Regions from separate parts of the Stenotrophomonas sp. STEN083 genome, predicted to be linked through region 1. Evidence: predicted binding sites of a transcription regulator. Region 1 holds the regulator's gene; each other region holds the start of a gene.
The links. Region 1 encodes FliA, which starts transcription of late flagellar genes. Its sites were predicted from a motif close to TAAAGTTTNNCNNNCNNNGGCCGATAA; they were not measured.
Positions count from the first base shown of each region.

Region 1 (7,362 bases):
GTCGGCACGATCAGCTGAGGCAGCCCGAAAGCCGACACCGGCAGCAATGCCGGCGTCGGAAACCAGACACCTGCTGCACCGCACCCATTCCGCAAGAAGGAGCCCGCCACGCCATGTTCGACATCGCCAACGCCACTCCTTCGCCGCAGCCTCACTCCCGGTACCAAAGCATGAAGATCAAACGTTTCGTCGCCGCTGACATGCGCACCGCCATGAACCTCGTGCGCAAGGAACACGGCCCCGATGCCGTGATCCTGTCCAACCGTCGGATCGAGGAAGGTGTGGAGATCGTGGCGGCCGCGCACTACGACGAGACCGCAGTGAAGCAGGCGCTGGAAGCCAGCCGTCCAGCCCCACCGGCCCCGGCCAAGCCGCGCAGTGCCGCCGAAGCCATCATGGCCGCGATGACCCGCCGCAAGGCACCGGAGCCGGAACCGGTCACCGCCACCACCTCGGCCGTCGCCGCACTGGCGCGCTCGGCGGTTGGCGCCACCGGCCGCTCCATCGACAACAGCATCGAGCTGGCACCGGGCAGCCGCTTCGCCGGCCTGCTCAAGTCTGCCGAGATTGAGCCGGTCGCCGCACGCGCCCCGGTCTCGCAGACCTTTTTTGCCACCCAGCCAGCCAGCGCCGATGAACTGCCGGTAGTGCCGGCATTCCGTCCCGCCGGCAGCGCCGCAGCCATCGCGCCACTGGCCGCTGCACCAGCGGTAACCCAGCAGGCCAGCTTTGCCGACGCAATTGCCGCCGTCACCATCGCGCCGCCGGTACCGGTTGAACGCGCCCGCTTCGTCATCGATCCGCCGGAGCCGGAGCTGGCCCCGCTGCAGCCGGCCGTGGCCGTGGCCATCCCCGCAGTTCCTGCTGCACCGGTGTTCAACCCTGCCCCGGTCGCCGTTGCACCCGTCACCGTGGCGCCCGCAATCGAGGCAATTCCCGCGCCGCTCGCTGCGGTAGCAGCCATCGCCGCAGTCGCTGCCACGCTGCCCGCTGAAGCGCCGATCGCCGGCGCTGTTGAAGCTACCGAAACTGCCGCCTTCGCTCCCACATCCCCGCTGAGCGCGGTGACCAGCGCACCGGTGATTATCGCCCGCGACGACGAACAGCTCAGCCAGCTGCGTCAGGAAGTAGCCGGCATGCGTCATCTGATCGAGCGCGAGATGAACCGCTTCACCGATGAGCGCCTGCGCGGCAGCGCGGTGCGCGCCAATGCGTTGGACCTGATGGACGAATACGGCTTCGACGCTGGCCTGGCCCGCGACGTCGCCACCCAGATTCCGGCCGACATCGACCCCAGCCGCGCCCGCGGCCTGATGCTGGGGCTGATCTCCAAGAAGCTCCCGATCGCGCCGGTCGACCCGATGGAAACCGGCGGCGTGATCGCCCTGGTCGGCCCCACCGGTGCCGGCAAGACCACCACCATCGCCAAGCTGGCCTCGCGCTTCGCAGAAGCCCACGCCGCCCGCGACGTGGCGCTTGTCACCACCGATACCCAGCGCATCGGCGCCCGCGAGCAACTGTACGGTTTCGGTCGCCAGCTCGGCATCGCCGTGCACGAGGCAAACAGCGGCACCGACCTCAACCAGCTGCTGCAGAAGCTGGCCGACTACAAGCTGGTGCTGATCGACACCGCCGGCCTGGGCCAGCGCGACCGCGCCCTCACCGCCCAGCTGCAGTGGCTGCGCGCCGCCGGCCAGATCCGCACCCTGTTGGTGCTGCCGGCCAACACCGCTTTCCAGGACATGGATGAAGTGGTGCGCCGCTTCAGCGCCGCCAACCCGCAGGGCGTGGTGCTGACCAAGCTGGACGAGACCGGCCGCTTCGGTTCGGCCCTGTCGGTGGCGGTCGATCACCGCCTGCCGATCACCTGGGTGACCGACGGCCAGGACGTTCCGGAAGACCTTTATCGGGCCTCTGCCGCAAATCTCGTACTTCGCCTTGAAGATTTGCGCCGCGCGGCCGATATGCCCTGCAACACGGAGTTGAACAATGCAGTCGCGTGAGTACGCCAAGCTGACCAACACCTTCCCCCTGTCGGCTACCCGGCACGAACCGGCAGGCCCGGTGCGCACCATCGCGGTGACCGGCGGCAAGGGCGGTGTAGGTAAAACCAATGTCTCGGCCAACCTGGCCGTGGCACTGGCAGGCATGGGCAAACGCACCCTGCTGCTGGATGCCGATCTAGGCCTGGCCAACATCGACGTGGTGCTGGGCCTTCAGCCCAAGCACACTCTGGCCGACCTGGTCGCCGGGCGCGCCACGCTCGACGAAGTGATCATGGAAGGTCCGAACGGCGTGCTGGTCGTGCCGGCCGCCTCGGGCCGTCGGCACATGGCCGAACTGCAGCCGGCCGAGCACGTCGGTCTGGTCAATGTGTTCTCCGAGCTGGAACGCGAGCTCGATGTGATGATCATCGACACCGCCGCCGGCATCACCGACAGCGTGCTGACCTTCTGCCAGGCCGCCCAGGACACCGTAGTGGTGGTCTGCGACGAGCCTGCCTCGATCACCGACGCCTACGCGCTGATCAAGGTGCTCTCCCGCGAGCGTGGCGTGGATCGCATCCAGGTCGTCGCCAACATGGTCCGTGACCCGAACGAAGGCCGCGCCCTGTACGAAAAGCTGGTACGGGTCTGCGAGAAGTTCCTGATCGATGTTTCGCTGAACTACCTGGGTTGCGTGCCGCAGGACGACTGGCTGCGCCTGTCGGTGCAACGCCAGCAGCCGGTGGTCAAGCTCTACCCTTCCGCACCGGCCTCGCTGGCCATCAACGAAATCGCCCGTCGCACCGCGCGCTGGCAAGCCCCAACCGCCCCGCGCGGCGGCGTTGAGTTCTTCCTGGAACGCATCATCCAGCAGAAGGTGAAGGCATGAACAATGCAGCCGCCCAATACCGTGAAGTCCAGCGCAACGCGGCCAATGACTGCATTGCCCGCCACGCCGACCTGGTACGTCGCATCGCCCACCACCTGGCCGCGCGCCTGCCCGCCAGCGTCGAGGTCGATGATCTGATCCAGGCCGGGATGATGGGGCTGATCGAGGCCTCGCGCAGCTATGACGCCGAACAGGGCGCCTCGTTCGAAACCTATGCATCGATCCGCATCCGCGGCTCGATGATCGACGAAATCCGCCGCGGCGACTGGGTACCGCGCTCGGTGCACCGCCGCGCCCGCGATGCCGCTGCCACCATCCGCAGGCTTGAGCAGAGCAGCGGCCGTTCGGCCAGCGCCAGCGAAGTAGCTGAGGCGATGGAACTTCCGCTACCCGAATATATGCGTCTGGTCGAAGACGCCTCACGCGGCCAGGTGCTGAGCCTGGAATCGCGCATCGAAGACCAGGGCGAGCTGGACACCCCGACCACCGGCGGCCCCAACCCGCAGCAGGTGCTGGAGCGCAGCCAGTTCGGCGCCGAGCTCGGCAAGGCCATCGGCCAGTTGCCCGAGCGCGAGCAGCTGGTGCTGTCGCTGTACTACGAGCAGGAATTGAACCTGAAAGAAATTGGCGCGGTATTGGGCGTAAGCGAATCCCGCGTCTGTCAGATCCACGGCCAGGCCACGCTGCGTCTGCGCGGCCGACTGAAGATTTTCGAGGCGGCCGACGCCGGGCTCGAAGAACCATGAAGAGGAAAGTCTTTTGAACAAGAACATGCGCATCCTGATCGTTGACGACTTCTCGACGATGCGCCGCATCGTCAAGAACCTGCTCGGCGATCTGGGCTTCACCAATACCGCCGAAGCCGAGGACGGGCATGCCGCGCTGTCGATGCTGCAGACGCAGTCGTTCGATTTCGTCGTCACCGACTGGAACATGCCGGTGATGACCGGCATCGAATTGCTCAAGGCGATCCGCAACGATGCCAAGCTCAAGACCTTGCCGGTACTGATGGTCACCGCCGAAGCCAAGCGCGAGCAGATCATTGAGGCCGCACAGAGCGGCGTGAACGGCTACATCATCAAGCCGTTCACCGCGCAGACGCTGGAAGAGAAGCTCGGCAAGATTTTCGAACGCCTGGCAGCGAGCGCCTGATGAACCAGCTCGGCGAAGCATTGAGCGACAAATCGGCCCTGGTGCAGCGCCTGCAGGACGCACTGGCAGCATTGGAAAGCGGCGACGAAGCCGGTTGGCGCCGGGAAATCGACGCGCTGGCCGCCTTGCGCGCGCAGCCAATGATGTCCGGCCTGGGCCGGCTGGCACGCGAACTGGGCCAGGCACTGGGCGAACTGCCCAGCGTGCCCAGCGAAGCCGGCGAGCTGGATGATGCCTGCGCGCGCCTGGACCATGTGGTGCAGATGACCGAACAGGCTACCCACCGCACGCTTGATCTGGCCGAGGAATGCCGCGCGCTGACCGAACGCCTGCGTGCGGACGGGCTGAATGCCGAGCAGGGCGAAATCCTCGAACGCATCCGCCACAATCTGACTGAAGTAGCGCTGACCCAGAGCTACCAGGACTTGACCGGGCAGATCATCCGCCGTGTGGTCGGCATCGTCCGTCGCGTGCATGAAGGTTTTGGCGCGCTCGGCCTGCCGCCGCCGGAAGAAGATGCACGCAACCAGGGCTTGGCTGGCCCGGCCGTCAACGGTCTGGATCGCCACGCCGTGTCCCAGGTGGACGCAGACGATCTGCTCTCGGACCTGGGGCTGTAAGCCATGAGTGCTTTTGCCGACGACATCGCCGCCGACTTCATCCTTGAAGCGCAGGAAATCCTGGATCGCCTCGGCGAGCAGTTGGTGACGCTCGAACAGGCGCCGCACGACAGTGATCAGCTCAACGCCGTATTCCGTGGCTTCCATACGCTGAAAGGTGGCGCCGGTTTTCTGGCGATCCACCCAATGGTCGAACTGTGCCACGCCGCCGAGGAAACCCTCGGCATGGCCCGCGCCGGCAAAGCCGAGCTGCTGGCGCATCATTTCGACGCCGCCCAGCAATCTCTGGACTGGCTGCAGGCAATGCTCGATGCGGTGTCATCCGGCACTGAACCGGAGCATGCACCTGCTGCGCTGATCGCCCAGTTTGATGTGGGTGCTGCGCCGGTTGTCGTAGCGGCGCAACCTGTTGCCGCAGCCGGCGACAGCGACCTGATCAGCGAAGACGAGTTCGAAGCCCTGCTCAACCAGTTGCATGGCAGCGGTACGCCCGGCGCCCAGCCTATCGTTGCGAAGGCCGGCGATGAGCTGATCGACGAAGACGAATTCGAAGCCCTGCTCGACAAGTTGCATGGCGGCGCCGCACCCGGTGCAGTCGCGGTGCAGCCGATTCCCGCTGCGCCCAAGCCCAAGCCGGCCGCGGCACCCGTCGCACCCGCACGCCCCGCGGCAGGCGCAGCCAAACCGGCTGCCGCAAAAGCCGCCGAGCCCGAGCACACCGTGCGCGTGGACACCAAGCGACTGGATGCCATCGTCAATCTGATCGGCGAACTGGTGCTGGCCCGCAACCGGCTCAAAACCTTGCGCATGCGCCTGAAGGACGAGGAACTGGATCGCGCAGTCTCGACCTTGGATATCGCCACCGCTCGCCTGCAATCAGCGGTGATGCGCACCCGCATGCAACCGGTCGGCAAGGTGTTCTCGCGCTTCCCCAAGGTTGCCCGCGACGTTGCCCGCTCGCTGCAGAAAGAAGTCGATCTGGAGTTGATCGGCGCCGACACCGAGCTGGACCGCAACCTGGTCGAAGCACTGGCCGATCCGCTGGTGCATCTGGTCCGCAACGCCATCGACCATGGTGTCGAATCGCCCGAACTGCGCGAGGCCCAAGGCAAACCGCGTATGGGCCGGGTACGCCTGTCCGCCCAGCAGGAAGGCGATTACGTCAGCATTGAAGTCCAGGACGACGGCGCCGGCATCGATCCAGAGCGCCTGCGCGCCAAGGCCCGTGACAAGGGCTTGCTCGACCCTGAAGCCGCCGCCCGCCTGACCAGCGAGGAGTGTCTGCATCTGGTGTTCCTACCCGGCTTCTCGACCAAGCAGGAAGTCACCGATATTTCCGGCCGTGGCGTCGGCATGGACGTGGTGCAGTCGCGTATCCGCGAGCTCAGTGGCCAGATCCAGATCCAGTCCGAGCTGGGCCGTGGCAGCCGCTTCCTGATCCGCGTACCGCTGACCCTGGCGATCCTGCCAACCCTGCTGGTACAGGCCGGCGAAGATGTCTACGCCCTGCCCTTGGCACGGGTAATGGAAGTGCTGCACGCCCCGGCGACCTCGTTGGGTTGGTTTGACGGCCGCGCCGTGCTGGATCGCAAGAGCCACACACTGGCCCTGCTGGATCTGCGCCAATGGCTGGGAGTTACCCCGGCGCCATCGACATTGTTGACCATCGTCGTACTGCAGATGGGCGAAGCCCGTTTCGGCCTGGTGGTGGACCAGGTACGCGGCCGCGAGGAAGTGGTGATCAAGCCGCTACCGCGTGCGCTGCGGGGCCTGAACGGTTATGCCGGCGCCACTTTGATTGGTGATGGCCGCATGGCACTGATTCTGGATGTGGATGGGTTGCGCGGGGTGCAAGGGTAAGCGATGCAGCAGACCCCGCAGTAGAGCCTGCGATCAAGCATCCCCTCTCCCGCCTGCGGGAGAGGGCGCCCCGCGAAGACGGGGCGGGTGAGGGGCGCTTTTAGCTTCTAAAGCTTGAAGCTGCCCTCACCCCAACCCCTCTCCCGCGCGCGGGAGAGGGGCTTAAGCAAAGCCCCCGATTCAAGACCGCTAAAACGAGGCCGATATACGCACCATGGACCGACTCAGCATCATTGGACTCTTCCTCGCCCTCGCCTCTTTGGTGGGTGGCAGCATTCTCAAAGGCGCTGGCCTGTCCTCGCTGTGGTCACCTGCTGCTTTCGTGATCGTCATTGTCGGCACTCTGGCGGCAATCCTGCTGCACACCTCGCCGGCCGTGTTCAAACATGCCTTCAAGATCGTGCGTTGGGTGATCCGCCCACCGGCCAGCGACCGCCGCGCACTGGTACAGCAGATCGTTGACTGGAGCAATATCGCCCGCCGTCAGGGCCTGCTCGGCCTGGAGCCGCAGGTCGAGCTGCAGGATGATCCGTTCATCCGCAAAGGCCTGCAGCTGGTGGTCGATGGCGTCGAGCCGGACACCATCCGCCACATGCTGGAAATTGAACTCGGCAGCCAGGAACAGCAGGATCTCGCCGCGACCAAGGTGTTCGAGGGCATGGGCATCTACGCCCCTACCCTTGGCATCATCGGTGCCGTGCTCGGCCTGATCGCAGTGATGAAGAACCTTGCCGACCCGAGCAAGCTCGGCCACGGCATCGCCGCTGCCTTCACTGCCACCATCTACGGCATCGCCTCGGCCAACCTGCTGTTCCTGCCGGTGTCGGCCAAGCTCAAGGGCGTGATCGCCAGCAGT
Region 1 covers NZ_JBRRCU010000005.1:129,068-136,429, forward strand. Annotated here, with positions in the region: gene flhA (flagellar biosynthesis protein FlhA) at 1-18, shown strand, start outside; gene ACVOK8_RS03225 (AAA family ATPase) at 171-2,003, shown strand; gene ACVOK8_RS03230 (MinD/ParA family ATP-binding protein) at 1,990-2,874, shown strand; gene ACVOK8_RS03235 (RNA polymerase sigma factor FliA) at 2,871-3,620, shown strand; gene cheY (chemotaxis response regulator CheY) at 3,634-4,026, shown strand; gene ACVOK8_RS03245 (protein phosphatase CheZ) at 4,026-4,646, shown strand; gene ACVOK8_RS03250 (chemotaxis protein CheA) at 4,650-6,506, shown strand; gene ACVOK8_RS03255 (flagellar motor protein) at 6,721-7,362, shown strand, end outside.

Region 2 (7,362 bases), on a different contig from region 1:
GCCGCCGAGCCGCTGCAGCATCACCCGCAGCAGCCGCTGGACACCGGCATCGTGCAGGCCTTGTGGATGAGCCCGGTTGCCCTGCAGGCCGATATGGCGCGACTGCGCAGCCCGCTGGTCTGGCATACGATCTCGGATTGGCTGGCCGGGCAGCGCTACCCGCTTTCGATCGTGCGACAGGTGGCACCGTGAGCAATCCCAACATCGTGGTGGGCGTTTCCGGCGGCGTGGACTCGTCGGTGGCGGCGCTTACCCTGGTCCAGCAAGGCTTGGATGTCGCCGGCTTGTTCATGCAAAACTGGGCTGACGATGGCAGTGGTCACTGCCGCGCCGAAGATGACCGCCGCGACGCGGTGGCGGTCTGCGGGCGGCTCGACATTCCGTTCCATTTCCGCGATTTCTCCAACGAATACTGGCAGGGTGTGTTCGAGCACTTCCTGGCCGAATATGCGGCCGGCCGCACACCCAACCCGGACGTGCTGTGCAACCGCGAGGTCAAGTTCAAGCACTTCCTGGACGCCGCGCGCGAGCTGGGTGCCGAGCGCATCGCCACCGGCCACTATGCCCAGGTCGACCACGCCGGCGGCCGCTGGCGCTTGCTGCGCGGTGCCGATCGCGGCAAGGACCAGAGCTACTTCCTGCACCAGCTGGGCCAGACCCAGTTGGCCGCCACCCTGTTCCCGATCGGACACATGGAAAAGAGCGATCTGCGCCGCATCGCCCGAGATGCTGGCCTGCCCACCCATGCCAAGAAAGACTCGACGGGTATCTGCTTCATCGGTGAACGCGATTTCCGTGAGTTCCTGGGCCAGTACCTGCCGGCCCGCGAAGGTGAGATCCAGGACCCCGATGGCCAGGTAATCGCCCGTCACCCCGGCGTGTTCTATTTCACCTTGGGCCAGCGCGAAGGCCTGAACATCGGCGGCGTGCGCGGGCGCCCGGCGGCACCGTGGTTCGTGGTCGGCAAGGACGTGGCCCGCAATATCCTGTACGTCGATCAGGGCCATGACAGCCCCTGGTTGCAGTCCAACTGGCTGCGCAGCGAAACCATGCATTGGATTGCCGGCGCCCCACCCGCCCGTGAATTCGAATGCACCGCGCAGACCCGCTATCGCCAACCGGACGAAGCCTGCACCGTGAAGGTGCGTGATGACGGTACGCTGGACGTGCATTTCGCACGCCCGCAACGCGCTGTCACCCCCGGCCAGTCATTGGTGCTGTACGACGGCATGGAATGCCTGGGCGGCGCGGTGATCGCCGCCACCGATGCACCTTTGGAGCGCCGTTTGGCCGCCCCTGTTTCCCCTTGAGAGATGACCATGACTTTTTCCATCGATGACCGCGTACTTGCCTTGGCAGGCATTGCCCAGGCCTTGCAGCAGGTGCGCCGCATCGCAGAAACCGGCCATTCGGAGAGCGCCGTGGTGCGCACCGCAATGGACAGCGTGCTGCGTATTGATGCCAGCTCGCCCGCCGCCGTATACGGCAGTGCTACCCAGGTTGAGCCAGGCCTGCGCCTGCTGCGCGACTACTTCCGCAATCAGGGTAAGGACGACCTGCTGCCGCGGCTGGCCCTGTCGGTGATGCAGCTGGAACGCCGCTTCGTACGCGAAGGCGCCACGGTCGACAAAGTGGAGGCAGGCATCGAGCGCGCCGCCAGCATCGCCCAGGATCGCGGCGACAGCTGCCACCCGGACGTACTGAGTGCGATGGGCGCGCTGTATGCGGACACCATCAGCCAGCTCAAACCGAAGATCATGGTGCAGGGCAACCCGCATTACCTGGGCCAGGCGATGGTGGTGTCGGAGATCCGTGCGCTGCTGCTGGCTGCGGTGCGTTCGGCTGTGCTGTGGCGCCAGCTCGGTGGCGCTTACTGGGATTTCCTGTTCTCGCGCAAGGCCATGCTGGAAGCCATCGAGCGCCGCCTGCGCTGATTTTCAAGGCCCGCAATCGCAGCGGTTGCGGGCCTGCATCGCAAAACCTCTCGGGATTCACGCCAGCGGGCTAAAGACCCCCTGCCCACTGCCGATACTGCATTCGTGACTCTCCCGAGAACGTCCATGTATTCACGTATTGCAATCCGTTTGGCAGCCCCGCTTGTCCTCACCCTTCTGGTTGTGGTCGCTGCCGCCCTGTCCTGGCCTTCTGCGGCCCTGTGGGCGATCCTGACCACCATGGTGCTGAGCTGGCTGGTGTTTGCCTGGTGGAGCGTGCATTCGCAAAGCCAGCGCTCGCCCGAGCACGCCAAGGTACTGAAAGAGCAGGACCAGCTGCTCAATGAGCTGCGCAGCTTTGTCAGCAACGAAATCGACGGCTCGCGCAGCGAGATCGAGCGCGCCCGTGAGCTGATCCGGCAAGCGGTCGGCGGCCTCGGTGGCAGCTTTGATGCGATGAGCCGCAAGTCGCGCCAGCAGAGCCAGGCATTGGCCCGCATCGTTGACCGCGCCGGTGACGAAGGTGGCGGCGGCAATGGCGGCGTCGACGTGGCCCGCTTCGCCCAGAACGCCAGCCATCAGATGGAACAGCTGGTGGAAGCACTGGAGCAGGTCAGCGGCCAGAGCAGCAACACCGTGCAGCACATCGACCAGATGGCGCAGCACCTGGATGGAATTTTCGCCCTGCTTGAAGACGTCAAGTCGATCGCTGACCAGACCAACCTGCTGGCCTTGAATGCTGCCATTGAAGCAGCACGTGCAGGCGAAGCCGGTCGTGGCTTCGCAGTGGTGGCTGACGAGGTACGAAATCTTTCCGAGCGCTCCACCACCTTCAACGAGCAGATCCGCAAGCTGGCCCACAGCTCCAAGGACGCCATCGCCAAGGTGCGTGAAACCGTCACCCACATGGCCTCGCGCGATATGGACCGGTCACGCGAAGCGCGCCATGAGGCCGCTTCGATGCTGGACAGCGTGGCTGCCATCAACGCCTCGCTGGGCGACGGCATGCGTGAGATCTCCGAGTGTGGCCGCGCCATCGACGGCAGCGTCGCCGAAGCCGTGCGCGCCCTGCAATTCGAAGACATCGCCACCCAGGCCCTGGGCGGCGTGCATACCCATCTTGACCGCCTGGGTGCGATCAACCGCGAAGCCGTCGCGTTGCAGGAACTGCTGCACCGCAACGGCGGCGTGTTCGATGGCGAAATGGTCAGCGCGCTGCAGCGCACCGGCAGCCGCCTGCGTGAAATGCGTGTGGAGTGGGAGCGCCCGCCGCACAAGCCGGTGTCCCAGCAGAGCATGGGCGCAGGCACGGTGGAGTTGTTCTGATTTCACCCCGCACCCGTACCGCATCCGAGCCCCGGCCCTTGGCCGGGGCTTTGCTGTTGCTGCAACCACGCTGATATATGCTGACACCCCGCTCCACCGCCAACAGTAACGCCGAGCCAGCACCACAGGCTGATGACGCCATGCCTCTTCCTGCAGCTACCAACGGCATCTCCTTGAGCCGACGCGAACAGCTTGCGCTGCTTGAGCAGCGTGCACAGCAGGAGCTGCTGGAGTTGCGTACACAGCGCGATCAAGCCCAGAGCCCCGGCCACGTCGAAGACTCTGATTGGCTGACCAACTGCATCGACTGGGACCTGTCCGTCCCCTGAGCCCCCCTCAAGCTGCGCTTAGCCGGGCTACACATCCGCGCGCACCGCGGTCCTCTTTGTGGGAGCGGCGTAAGCCGCGAAGCAAACACATCATCAGATGAAGGCCTATGAGCGGCACCCGCGACACAGCTGACGTCGCTCCCACAGAAAAAAGCATGGTGGCCCAGGCCTGGACGCACTCCGCGTTTTTTGTGGGAGCGGCGTAAGCCGCGAAGCAAAGACAGCATCGGATGAACGCCTGGAAGCAACCCCAACCTCGCGGCTTACGCCGCTCCTACAGACAAAGAAAAGCCCGGCTACGGATCACGTAGCCAGGCTTGGTTGTTTGCTTTGCCGACGATCAGTGGGTGGCGCTGATCGTCGTGATCGAACCCAGGTTCGGTAGCTCAAGCAACTCACCTGGGCCGCTGCGCAACCACTGCACCATCTCGCGCGGCCGCAGAGGCCGCGAGAACAGGTAGCCCTGCAGCTCATCACAACCCTGCTGGATCAGCATCGCTGCCTCGGCCGAGGTTTCAACGCCCTCGGCCACCACCAGCATGCCCAGTGCGTGCCCCAGATGCACGATGGCCTGGGTGACCTCGGCGGTGCCGGCATCGTGCAGCATGCCTTGCACGAAACTACGGTCGATCTTCAGCCGTTGCACCGGGAAACGGTTCAGATAATGCAGGTTGGAGAAGCCGGTGCCGAAGTCGTCCACGGCAAGCGGAATGCCATGCTGCTCGAATACATCAAAACACTGGCGCAATGCATCGGTATCCCGGATCAGCGCCGACTCTGTCAGCTCCAGCTCCAAGCGCTGAGGCGGCCAGCCGTACTGCTGGCAGATGCTGACAACGCGCTCGGCAAAGCCGCGATCCCGCAGCTGCAAGGCCGAAACGTTGACTGCGATGCGCTCGAACTTCAGCCCGGCCTGCTGCCAGACAACCGCTTGCCGGCAAACCTCCTGCAGCACCCAGTCGCCGATATGGATGATTTCGCCGCATTTCTCGGCAATCGGGATGAACTCGGCAGGGCTGCATGAGCCAATCCTGCCGCTGTTCCAGCGCAACAACGCCTCGATCGAGGGCGTTGCATCACCATTGGCATGCACCAAGGGCTGGTAAACCAGGCTGAACTCGTCGCGCTCGACCGCACCATGCAGCGCGTGTTCGATCTCCACCCGGCGCTGGGTACGTGCCAACGCATCCTGGCTGTAATACTGGTAGGTGTTGCGGCCTGCTTCTTTGGCAGCGTGCATGGCAGCATCGGCGGCACGCAACAGGCTGTCAAAATCGTTGCGACCCTCGTCCAGCATTGCGATACCCACGCTTGCGCCGACCTTCAAGGTGACATCCTCGCGGTACAGCGGCTCAGCCAAGGAAGCAATCAACTTTCGCGCCACATGCCCGGCGTCATCCGGCTCAACCAGGTTGCGCAGGATCACGATGAACTCATCGCCATTGAAACGGGCGAATAGGTCAGCATTACGCAGGTTCTGGTGCAGACGCGCCGCGGCGGCCTTCAGCAGCATGTCACCGGTGGCGTGACCAAAGGTGTCGTTGATGCTCTTGAAACCATCCAGGTCGATGAACAGCATCGCCAGGATGGCACCACGTTCGCGCGCCTCGATGATCGCTTCGGAGCCCTGCTCGCGCAGCAGCATGCGATTGGGCAGTCCGGTTAGCAAGTCGTAGTGCGCCAGCAGTTCCAGCCGCTCGTCGGCCTCTCGCTCACGGGTGATGTCGCGGAACAGCACCACGAAGCGCTCAGGCAGGCCGTCGCGTTGATCCAGTTCGATCAACACCTGCACCCACACCCGTTGACCGGACGGGCGGTAGAAACACAGATCAAGCTGCTCGGGCAGCCCGCCATGAACGATGCGCTGCAAGGCTGACTCAAAGTTGTCGCGCGAGTCGGGAATGTACAGGTCCAAAGCCTGGTCCAAGGTCACCGGCGCCTTGCGCAGGCCATGGATGCGATAGCACTCCTCGGTCCACTGCATCGCGCGGGTGCTGACCTCGATTTCGCAGCCGCCAATACGGCCCAGCGCGGACACCCGGTTCAGCAACTCGGTGCGCCAGCGTATCAAGGCATCGGTACGACGCTGATTGCTGATGTTCTGCACCTGTCCCAGCACCCGATGCAGGCTGCCGGTGCCGTCGTAATCAAGCTCCACCCAGATGCGCAGTTGCTGCTGGGTCACCGGATCGCGACCCCAGGTAATATCGAAACTACCGCCTTTGGCTTCATCCAGCACACGCCGCCAGCTACAGAGTAGATGCGTGCGGGCATCGCTGGTCAGGTTACGCAACCATTGCCGCCCGGTCGGTAGTGCGGCATTGCTCCAGCCAATGGCAGCGGCGAATTCCTCGGACCACTGCACGCGCTTGCGCCGCGGTTCCCATACCCAGCTGCCCATACCAGCCACACGCTGCGCGCGGCGTAACAGGGCCTGCTGCGAACGCAGTTCGTCCTCCAGCGATTTCTGCTGCTGGATGTCGGTATAGGTGCCAACCATCCGCAACGGCTGGCCATCGCCAGCGCGGGTGACTACCTGCCCACGGTCCAGCACCCAATGCCAGCTGCCATCGGCCTGACGCAGGCGGAACTGGCAGGCAAATGGCACCTGCGGGTCATGCAGGTGTGCAGCAATAGCCTGACGCAACTGCAGCTGGTCTTCTGGATGTACCTCGTCCAGCAGGCCGATGTCAGGCTGCGCCGCATTGGGGGCATGCGCCGGACTGGTGCGGGTAACCGCATCGCTGACAATATCCCAGTCCCACAAGCTGTGACCTGCCGACTCCATTGCCATCGCCCAACGCGCGTTGCGGACCTCGGTGTCGCTGGCCACGGAATACAAATAGCCCAGTGGTGTCGCCGAGGGCGACTGCACCACACTGAGCCAGCCATCCAGCCGCTGGCCGGCCCCCGGCAGCGGGCAAGCCACCGCCTCGTGCCGGTCCAGTTGCTGGCGAACGCCGGCGAGTTGCGGACAATAACGTGACAGACGTTCGGGCAGGCCCAGCTCCCTGGCCATGCCATTGGCGGCCAATGGTTGCCCGTCCGTGTCCAACAGCACGACGGCCGCGTTCAACGGATGACGAAGCAGGCTAGCTATGACGCCGCGATCCACGCGATCTATCTCCATGCCCGACAAACCGGGTACCCATTCGATAACGGCACCAACTCGGCAGAATTGAGCACTTCGTCGCGCGCTCTATGCGCAAGCCGTTAAACTGGGGCGACGCTTGTCCGAAACCCCCTCTCATCATGCAAGCCGATCCGGCATCTCCCGTTCCATCCGTGCCCGTCGCGCTCCTGCGGCGGCGCGTATGCACGCTCTGGTTGCTTGGCATTGCCGGCTTTTTGGCCGCCAGCTTGGCGGCACTCTCGGCAACCGGCATGGATTCATCCGGCTGGCGAGCACGAAGTGTGACGGCGGTCGCAGTGGCAATTTGTACGGCACTCGCCCTGCTCTGGTGGCAGCTCTGGTCATCAAAACCAGCCACCGGTTTCCGTAAGCAGTTGCCTGCCGAGTTCGAGCAGCTGGCCGCACTGCTGCCTGACGGCGTAGTGATTGCTGACGGCGATACAGTTCTCTATGCCAATCCGGCCGCAAGCAGCATCCTGGGGATTGATGGCGGCCGCGGCGAAGGCGCCATCCAGTTGCTTGCCAGTTTGAGTGGCCATGGCCTGCGCTCAAGCAAGAGCGAACTGCCGGTGCAGTTGTCACGGACGGGCGGCGAGCCGTTCCATGCCATGGTGATCACCCAGCAACTGCACCACGCCGG
Region 2 covers NZ_JBRRCU010000047.1:19,451-26,812, forward strand. Annotated here, with positions in the region: gene ACVOK8_RS13690 (NUDIX hydrolase) at 1-192, shown strand, start outside; gene mnmA (tRNA 2-thiouridine(34) synthase MnmA) at 189-1,310, shown strand; gene hflD (high frequency lysogenization protein HflD) at 1,320-1,934, shown strand; gene ACVOK8_RS13705 (methyl-accepting chemotaxis protein) at 2,061-3,260, shown strand; gene ACVOK8_RS13710 (hypothetical protein) at 3,338-3,589, shown strand; gene ACVOK8_RS13715 (bifunctional diguanylate cyclase/phosphodiesterase) at 3,930-6,704, opposite strand; partial or broken gene ACVOK8_RS13720 (sensor histidine kinase) at 7,106-7,362, shown strand, end outside.
Region 2: the regulator FliA is predicted to act here: its motif matches at 2,006-2,032, upstream of ACVOK8_RS13705 (methyl-accepting chemotaxis protein).

Region 3 (7,362 bases), on a different contig from region 1:
GTGGCATTGGCGTCGTCACGCATGGTGGCGAACACGCCCTGGTACTCGCCGTGCATGCGTACGGTCAGGTCGCCGCGGGACAGGCCCGACAGCAGGGCGGAGATCTGTTCCAGGCTGCTGGCGTTGGCGTCCAGCAGGCCGTTGATCTGGCTGGCCAACTGCAGGAAGAAGCCATCCTTGTCTGCGGTGCCGATACGACCGCTGAGATCGCCTGCTGCGGCGGCCTCGATGATGCGGGCCACTTCCTTCTCAACCTGGGCTTCGGTGCTGCGATCGCGCCACTCGACAACGTGGCCGACCCGCACATTGTTGTCGTCGCGGATGACTGAGATGGTCTGCGCGAACTCGGCCTCGCCAAAGCGCATTTCGCGCTTGAATACACCGGTCTTGTCCAATGCGTCCAGAACCTTGCCATCCACTTCGCCGCGATGTTCAAGCACGGTCACCGGCTGGCCGATCAACGGCTTGCTGGCGTCGAACTGACTGAGCGCGCCGCTGATCTGCTCGTGATGCTCAGTGAGCTTGTCGAGCAGGGCACGGTTGGCGTAAACGATCTCCAGATCGTTGTTGGTCAGGAACACGCCGGTTGACGAATAATCCAGCGCGGTACGGATGCGCAGGTTCTCGTTGGCGATGACTTGCTCGCGTTCGATACGCTCACGCAGATCGCGCTGCATGCGCTGCATGGCACGCAACAGGTCGCCTACCTCGTCGGCGCGGGACAGGTCGATGGTGCCGTCCAGCTTGCCGCTCGCAACTTCATTGGCCACATCCACGGCGCCACGCATTGCGTTGACCAGTGAGCGGGCGAACAACCAGATCAGTGCCAGGCCGGCGGCACCGCCGACCAGCACTGCGATGATGATCAGCAGGGCTGACGCGCGATAGGTTTCCGCAGCCTGTTTGGCGGCTGCCTGGGCGCGGGTATTGTCGTTTGCAGCAAGCGCCTGCAGGGCCGCATAGGCCTTGCGGTGCAGGTTTCGGGTTTCGCCGACGAAGGTATCGATGGCGTCATCCGGCAGGTCCAGCGCCAGCATCTCGCTGACCGCGTCGTACGAGGCCGCCGTCTTGCTCCAGTCGGCTACAAACGTGTCGAAGAGTTTCTTCTGTTCCGGACTGTCGATCAGCTTTGGATACGCGGCGATGGTGGTATCGATCTGCATGCGCAGTTCAGTTGCGCGCGTCTTGGCGTCGGCTTTTACGTCATCGCTGGCGCGGATCAAACTCTGATAGGACGCGTTGCGGTACTCGCTGACCATGCCGCTCAACTCACCGGTGGTACGGAGGCTGGGCGTACGTTTCTCAGCGAGGTCGGTGGTGGCGTTGTTCAGTGAGTGCAGGCCGCGATACGCGACGATGCCCTGCAACAACATGACGAACAGCACGACGCCGAAAGTCAGCATCAGCTTCGGCTTCAGTTTCAGCGAGTTGATCCACTGCATCTTGCGCGATCTCCGGGAACAGGCCCCGCCATGTCATAGGCGCGGGGTGGCACGCCGGCTGAGCCGGCGTGACGAAAGGCGGATTACTTGATGTTTGCCAGCTTCAGATTGGCCGGCGATGCCACTTCGATTTCGGCGCGCGATGCGTCGCGCTGGATCTTGCCGATCACGCAGACCGTCTTGCCTTCCAGGGTTTCCAGCGGAAAACCGAACTTGCTGCGGTTGCTGCCGGCGATACGTGCCGAGAAGGTGTGGCGCGGGAACATGCCGCCCATGTGCAGGAAGGTCGGCTGGCCTTCGGAGCCTTCGGCGTAGCGGGCCTTTTCAACCTTGCCGCAGACCATGCCGTCCTTGCCGGCGAAACGCGCGGCGGTCTCCGGCGGGATCATCTCGGCATCGGCAACTGCGTCAAACGCAACGGTTGCCAGCACGGTGGCAGCGAACAGCGGAAGTACATGCTTGTACATCGGAAACTCCGGGAAGGGATAGTAGGGCCGGTCGGGGAGGACGGGCATGCAATGGCTATCGGCCTGCAAATGCCTCCCTTGAGCCGCATGCGTGAAACTGTGATCGGCTTAGCGAAACGCTCGCTTAGGCCGCTTCTTCGGCAGCGCTCGATTGGCCGAGGTCGGCGGTGTCGAGCAGGGTCTCGATGTCCAGCAGGATCAGCATGCGATCGTCCTGGGTGCCGATGCCGGAAATGAAGCGGGTATCGACGGCAGCGCCGAATTCCGGTGTCGGGCGGATCTGCTCGGCACTGAGGGGGATCACGTCGGAAACGCTGTCCACGACGATGCCGACAACGCGGTCCTCGACGTTGAGCACGATCATCACAGTGAAGGCGTCGTAGCGGGCCTCATCCAGGCGCAGCTTCAGGCGCAGATCGATGACAGGCACGATGGTGCCGCGCAGGTTGATGACACCCTTGATGTAGTCGGGGGCATCGGGGACGCGGGTGACGGCGTCATAGCCGCGGATTTCCTGCACTTTGAGGATATCCACGCCGTAGTGCTCGTTGCCGAGAGTGAAGCTGAGGTACTCGCCACCGGTGGTATCGGCGGACGTGCTGCGGGAGTCATTCATGGCGGATCCTGGTCCTGGCGGGCTGCCGGTGTGGTGCGGCTGATGCACCGGTATCGGCGTTGCGGGTGGGGACTTTAGGAGGCCGACGGGGAAAGCTCCGCTGTGATCTGGTGTGGCGCATGAAGTGTGCGCGTCATCATGTTTCAGTGTGCCGGTTTTCTGTCATATCGGCATGCGACACGGCCCTGCCGGGGCCTGGATCATGCCTGCAGATGCTGGGCGCCTGCTGCGCGGCTTTGGACGGCGTCAATGCCATCGTGCAAAGTTCAAATCCGAATGCCTGCGAGGGGCGGGCAACTCAATCGCCGTTGCTACGTGCCTTGCGTAGACGATCGATGCGGAAGATGTAGCGCTGGATGCTGTTGTCCGCACCGCGTGGCAGGTCATCGAAACGCAGCCCGATGCGGGTCATCTCCGTGCCATTGGGTTGCTTCTGTTGGCGCAGGTTGCAGACCACCAGCGGGGTTGAGATCGGGGCGCTTTCGGGGATCTCCAACACGCAACTGTAGCGGCTCTGCAGCTTGAGCAGGTTCTGGTCGGGGGGCAGCAGCAGCGCAATGCCACCGGCGCTGATGTCCAGTACCCGCCAGCGGCTGGCTTCACCGCCGTCCGGGTCTGGCAAGACGCAATATGGCGAATCGCCGACCGGGGTTTCCAGGCGGTAGAACTCGCGCCGCTGCAGGTGATAGACCTCCTCCGGCAGCGGCACCTCAAAGGCGACATGGCCGTCGCGCTCGATACGGCGATGGCCTTCCAGCTGGAAGCGCACCGTAACCTTGTCGACCTGGCCGAAGCAGAGCAGGTCGCTTGCGGTCTCGACCGAGCGGTTGATCGAGGGTACCGGGCTGGCATCGAGCACCAGGTGGTGCATGTCCACGTCCAATACCGCTGACGGGAAGGCCTGGTCACGCCCGTCCGGGTGCACATTGATCATCGAGCGTTGATCGATCATGGCCTGCAACAGGTGCCGCACTTGATGCGGGTTGCGCACCATGTAGCGGTCGTCGGCATAGAGATTGCCGGCGTGCGGGGAAGGCGTCGGTGCGGGCGATTCTTGGTCGGGCATGGACACGGTTACGGTTGGGTCGATGATCGGCGCAGCGCTGATCACTGCGCTTCAAAGTGTGATAACGGCCGCCTTTTTAGCATCTTTAGGCGGACTGTTACGAGTTCTGCCACGCGTCGGGGCATTTGCCGACGGTGGCACGGCGCTTGGCCGTTGCGACGTAAGCGGCTTGCGGATAATCGAAATGACACTACTAGATCAGCTTGATGGCGGCTGAACGCAGGTTTCATCTTTGAGAGAGTTGTGTGAAATATCGATAATTTGTGAAATCGAGCACTGTTCTACATATTGCGATCCCTGAGCATCTGCGACTTCTTCCACCGCAGTACCCTCATAAATAGGGAACAGCAAATGAGCAGGGAAGCAGCAGATCAGTTCGATCAGTTGGGAGCGCTCTACGAGGACATGGCGACATGGCCCTTCCGCAGGTACATCGAGACGCCCAGCGTGTTTGCTGCGCTGGGCCCACTGGAAGGTCTGGATGTTCTGGAGTTTGGTTGCGGCAGCGGCTACTACTCGCGTCTGTTGAAACGTGCAGGTGCACGCAGAGTGGTCGGCTACGACCTTGCCGAAGGCATGCTCGACTATGCGCGTCGTTGCGCCCAGCGCGATGGGCTGGACATCAGTTTCCACTCCAGTCAGGGCGAGGCTGGTAGCGCTGCGTTCGATGTGGTGTTGGCAGTCTATGTGCTGCCCTATGCGACGACGCTGGACGAGCTGGATCAGATGACGGCGCAGATGCTGGCACCGCTGCGCAGCGGCGGGCGCTTGATTGCCTTGCCGATACATCCGCTATACGCGCCGGCGCCCACTTATTACCAAGGTTGCGGTTTCATGCTGACGCCAGATGACAGCGAAGAACCTTATGCCGAGGGCGGACGCCTGCGCCTGGATCTGCGCTATCGCCAGTACGACGCCAGTGTGCATGCCTGGTACTGGTCACGACAGGCGATTGAAGCATCGCTGCGCAAGGCTGGCGCGGATGCGATCCGATGGTCCAATCCAACGCTCGCCGAGGACAACGATCTGCCGGACGTTCCGCCTGCATTGCGGGCCTACGTGGATGAGCCACATGCAGCAATCATTGCCTGTCGCAAGCGCTAGCGACGATAGCCGCTAGCGGGTGTTCTGCGGCGACGGCGAAGTCGCCGTCCACGCGCCATCTTCCTGTTCCTGTCCCGGCTCCGGCTCCGGGGTACTGGGCGATCCTGAGGGTCGGGCAATGTCCATTGAAGTGGAAGTGCGGCTTTCCATCGATGCGTTGGACCAGGCTGAGTACCGAGCGTTTCATCGGGCAAGCCAGGCTTCTTTCTTCTATGACTGGCGCTTCCTGTGCGCAGCCGAACGCTCGCCATTGCTGTCCATCCAGGGCACGTACTACCTGCTGGCCAGAGCGGAAGGGCGTCTGGTGGGGTTTCTGCCCGCCTATCTGCAATCGGTACGGACGGTGGATCCGTTCGGGCTGCTGGCGCGGATGGCGGGTATTGAAGGCGGTCGTGGTCAGAGCGCGTTGTTCAGTCACGTCATGCATTGTTTCGACAGCGAGGTGATCGCCCTCCCAGGCGCGGATGTCGAGGATGCACTGGTACTGGCCTTGAAGGACTTGGCCCATTCGCTGGATGCGCATTATGTTGGGGTTCTGAACGTGGCGCGCGAGCAGGCCCGGCAGCAGTTGGCCGGGCAGGGATTGGACGTACGTTACCTGGTCGACAGGTATTTCATGGACATGACCCGCTTCGATGGCTTTGACGCAGTGCTGAAAGCCCTGCCAAAGGATGGCCGCTATGAAATGACTCGACAGCTGCGCAAGTTCGCCATCGCCGACGCCCAGGTCGGGCTGCACGCTCCACCGTTCGATCATCGTCTGGAGCAGCTGGCCGAGCTGTGCCAGCAGACCACCGCGCGCAATGGCACGCCGCAGTATTTTCCGGCGCAGGCATTGGCGCAGTTCGTGCGGACCTGTGACGACCTGGTGCGACTGGTGCTGATCGAGGACAAGGGCAAGGTGGTGGGCGGGCTGATCTGCTTCGTCGAGCAGCCGCTGATGTGCATATGGTCGGCGGGCATGCGTTACGACCTGACCGACTACAGCCCCTATACGGTGAGTTTCGCGTTTGCCTATGAATGGGCTTTGGGCGCTGGAGTCCGCACTATCGAAGCCGGCCGCTTGAATGCACGCATCAAGACCCGTCTCGGGCTGCAACCCCTACCGTTATACGCCGCGACCAGCACAGTGGCTGGCTGATTCGCATCCATCTGGCCAATCCAGGAGAACCGACATGGACCCGTTGCACCCGAAAATGCTGCCCGACGACTTTCGTGCGTTCTCACAGGCGCTGGAGGGAAAGGTCAGGTCGCGCCATCACGCCGAGTACGCGAGCTGGTACTACAGCACCGGATGGAACAAGCGCGACTTCGAGCGCTATCCCGAGTACATCGTCCGCGCCGCATCCGTCGACGATGTAGTCAGGAGTGTCAATTTCGCGCGGCTGCATCGGCTACGGGTTGCCTTGAAGGGATCCGGGCATAGCTATGCCGGTAGTTTCTTCCACCGTGGCGGCGTATTGCTGGACCTGTCGGCGCTGAACGCGATAGAGGTGGATGTGCAGCAGCGGCGGGTAACGGTTGGGCCGGGCGTAACCAGCGCCGCGCTATCTAAAGCCTTGGCACCCCATGGACTGGCATTCCCAACCGGCCATGGCGGCAAAGTGGGTTTGGCGGGCTTCCTGCTCGGCGGTGGGCTGGGCATCAACTGCGATGCTTGGGGTGGAATGAGCGCCTTCAATGTGATTGCGGTGGATGTAGTGACTGCAGACGGGCGATTGCTGCATGCAAGCGAGAACGAGAATGCTGAATTGCTGTGGGCGGCGCGTGGTGGAGGTCCCTGCCTGTTCTTCGCCGTGGTTCGTTTCCATCTGAAGGTGTGGCCCAAGCCGACCATGATGATGGCCCGCAGCTATCCAGTGGACGCGGTCAACCTCAAGCATGTGCTGCGGGCACTGTGCACACGTCGCGACGATCCGCGTATGCAGATCATGTTGGCGCTCGGTGGCGCGGAGGGATTGCCTGCAGCCTTGAGTGCCAGCGTCTTCTGCGAGGACATCACGCAGGCCACCGCGCTGCATGAGGCATTGCGCGGGGATGTGGATCCGTGGGTGGGGGAGTTTGGCGAACAGGTGCTGGACAGCTTCGAACCCATCTATCGGCAGACCGAGCAGGCGATGGTCAGCAAGCGCTACCGGGCTGACAACATCATGACCAATGCGGTGGAGCAGGTCGCTGAAGCGCTGCTTTCGGGCATGCGCGCCCGGCCTTCGCCCAGGACGTTCTCGCTGGTGATCATGCGACCGGAACACAGCTATGGCGACGCTGCGTACTCGTTGCATGGGCGGATGTCGGTCTCTACCTATGCGCAGTGGAACCTAGACGACGAGGACGAGTTGAACCGGGATTGGCTGCGTGGCGTATACGACCAGCTGGCGAGGTTTGCGACCGGTAGCTACGTCAATGAGTTTGACCTTGAGACACGCTCGCAGGAGGTAGCCCGATGCTACTCCGAGGAAAGCTGGTGGCGACTACAACGGCTGCGCCAGCGTTATGACCCGGCGGGTGTGTTCCCGGGTGTGTCAGTGCTGGGGGCGGACGTCGCAGAGCGCGAGTACGTCGCTGGCTGAAGCACGGTGTTTAGCGGAGCGATGACTTGCTGGGCGACCCAGTGCGTCTGCCTGAAGTGTGGGTAAGCCCGCTGCCGTAGAGTGTCAACAATGCGTA
Region 3 covers NZ_JBRRCU010000002.1:6,306-13,667, reverse strand. Annotated here, with positions in the region: gene ACVOK8_RS00910 (methyl-accepting chemotaxis protein) at 1-1,442, opposite strand, end outside; gene ACVOK8_RS00905 (hypothetical protein) at 1,526-1,909, opposite strand; gene ACVOK8_RS00900 (chemotaxis protein CheW) at 2,034-2,525, opposite strand; gene ACVOK8_RS00895 (flagellar brake protein) at 2,824-3,591, opposite strand; gene ACVOK8_RS00890 (class I SAM-dependent methyltransferase) at 3,943-4,695, shown strand; gene ACVOK8_RS00885 (GNAT family N-acetyltransferase) at 4,814-5,836, shown strand; gene ACVOK8_RS00880 (FAD-binding oxidoreductase) at 5,871-7,265, shown strand.
Region 3: the regulator FliA is predicted to act here: its motif matches at 2,576-2,602, upstream of ACVOK8_RS00900 (chemotaxis protein CheW).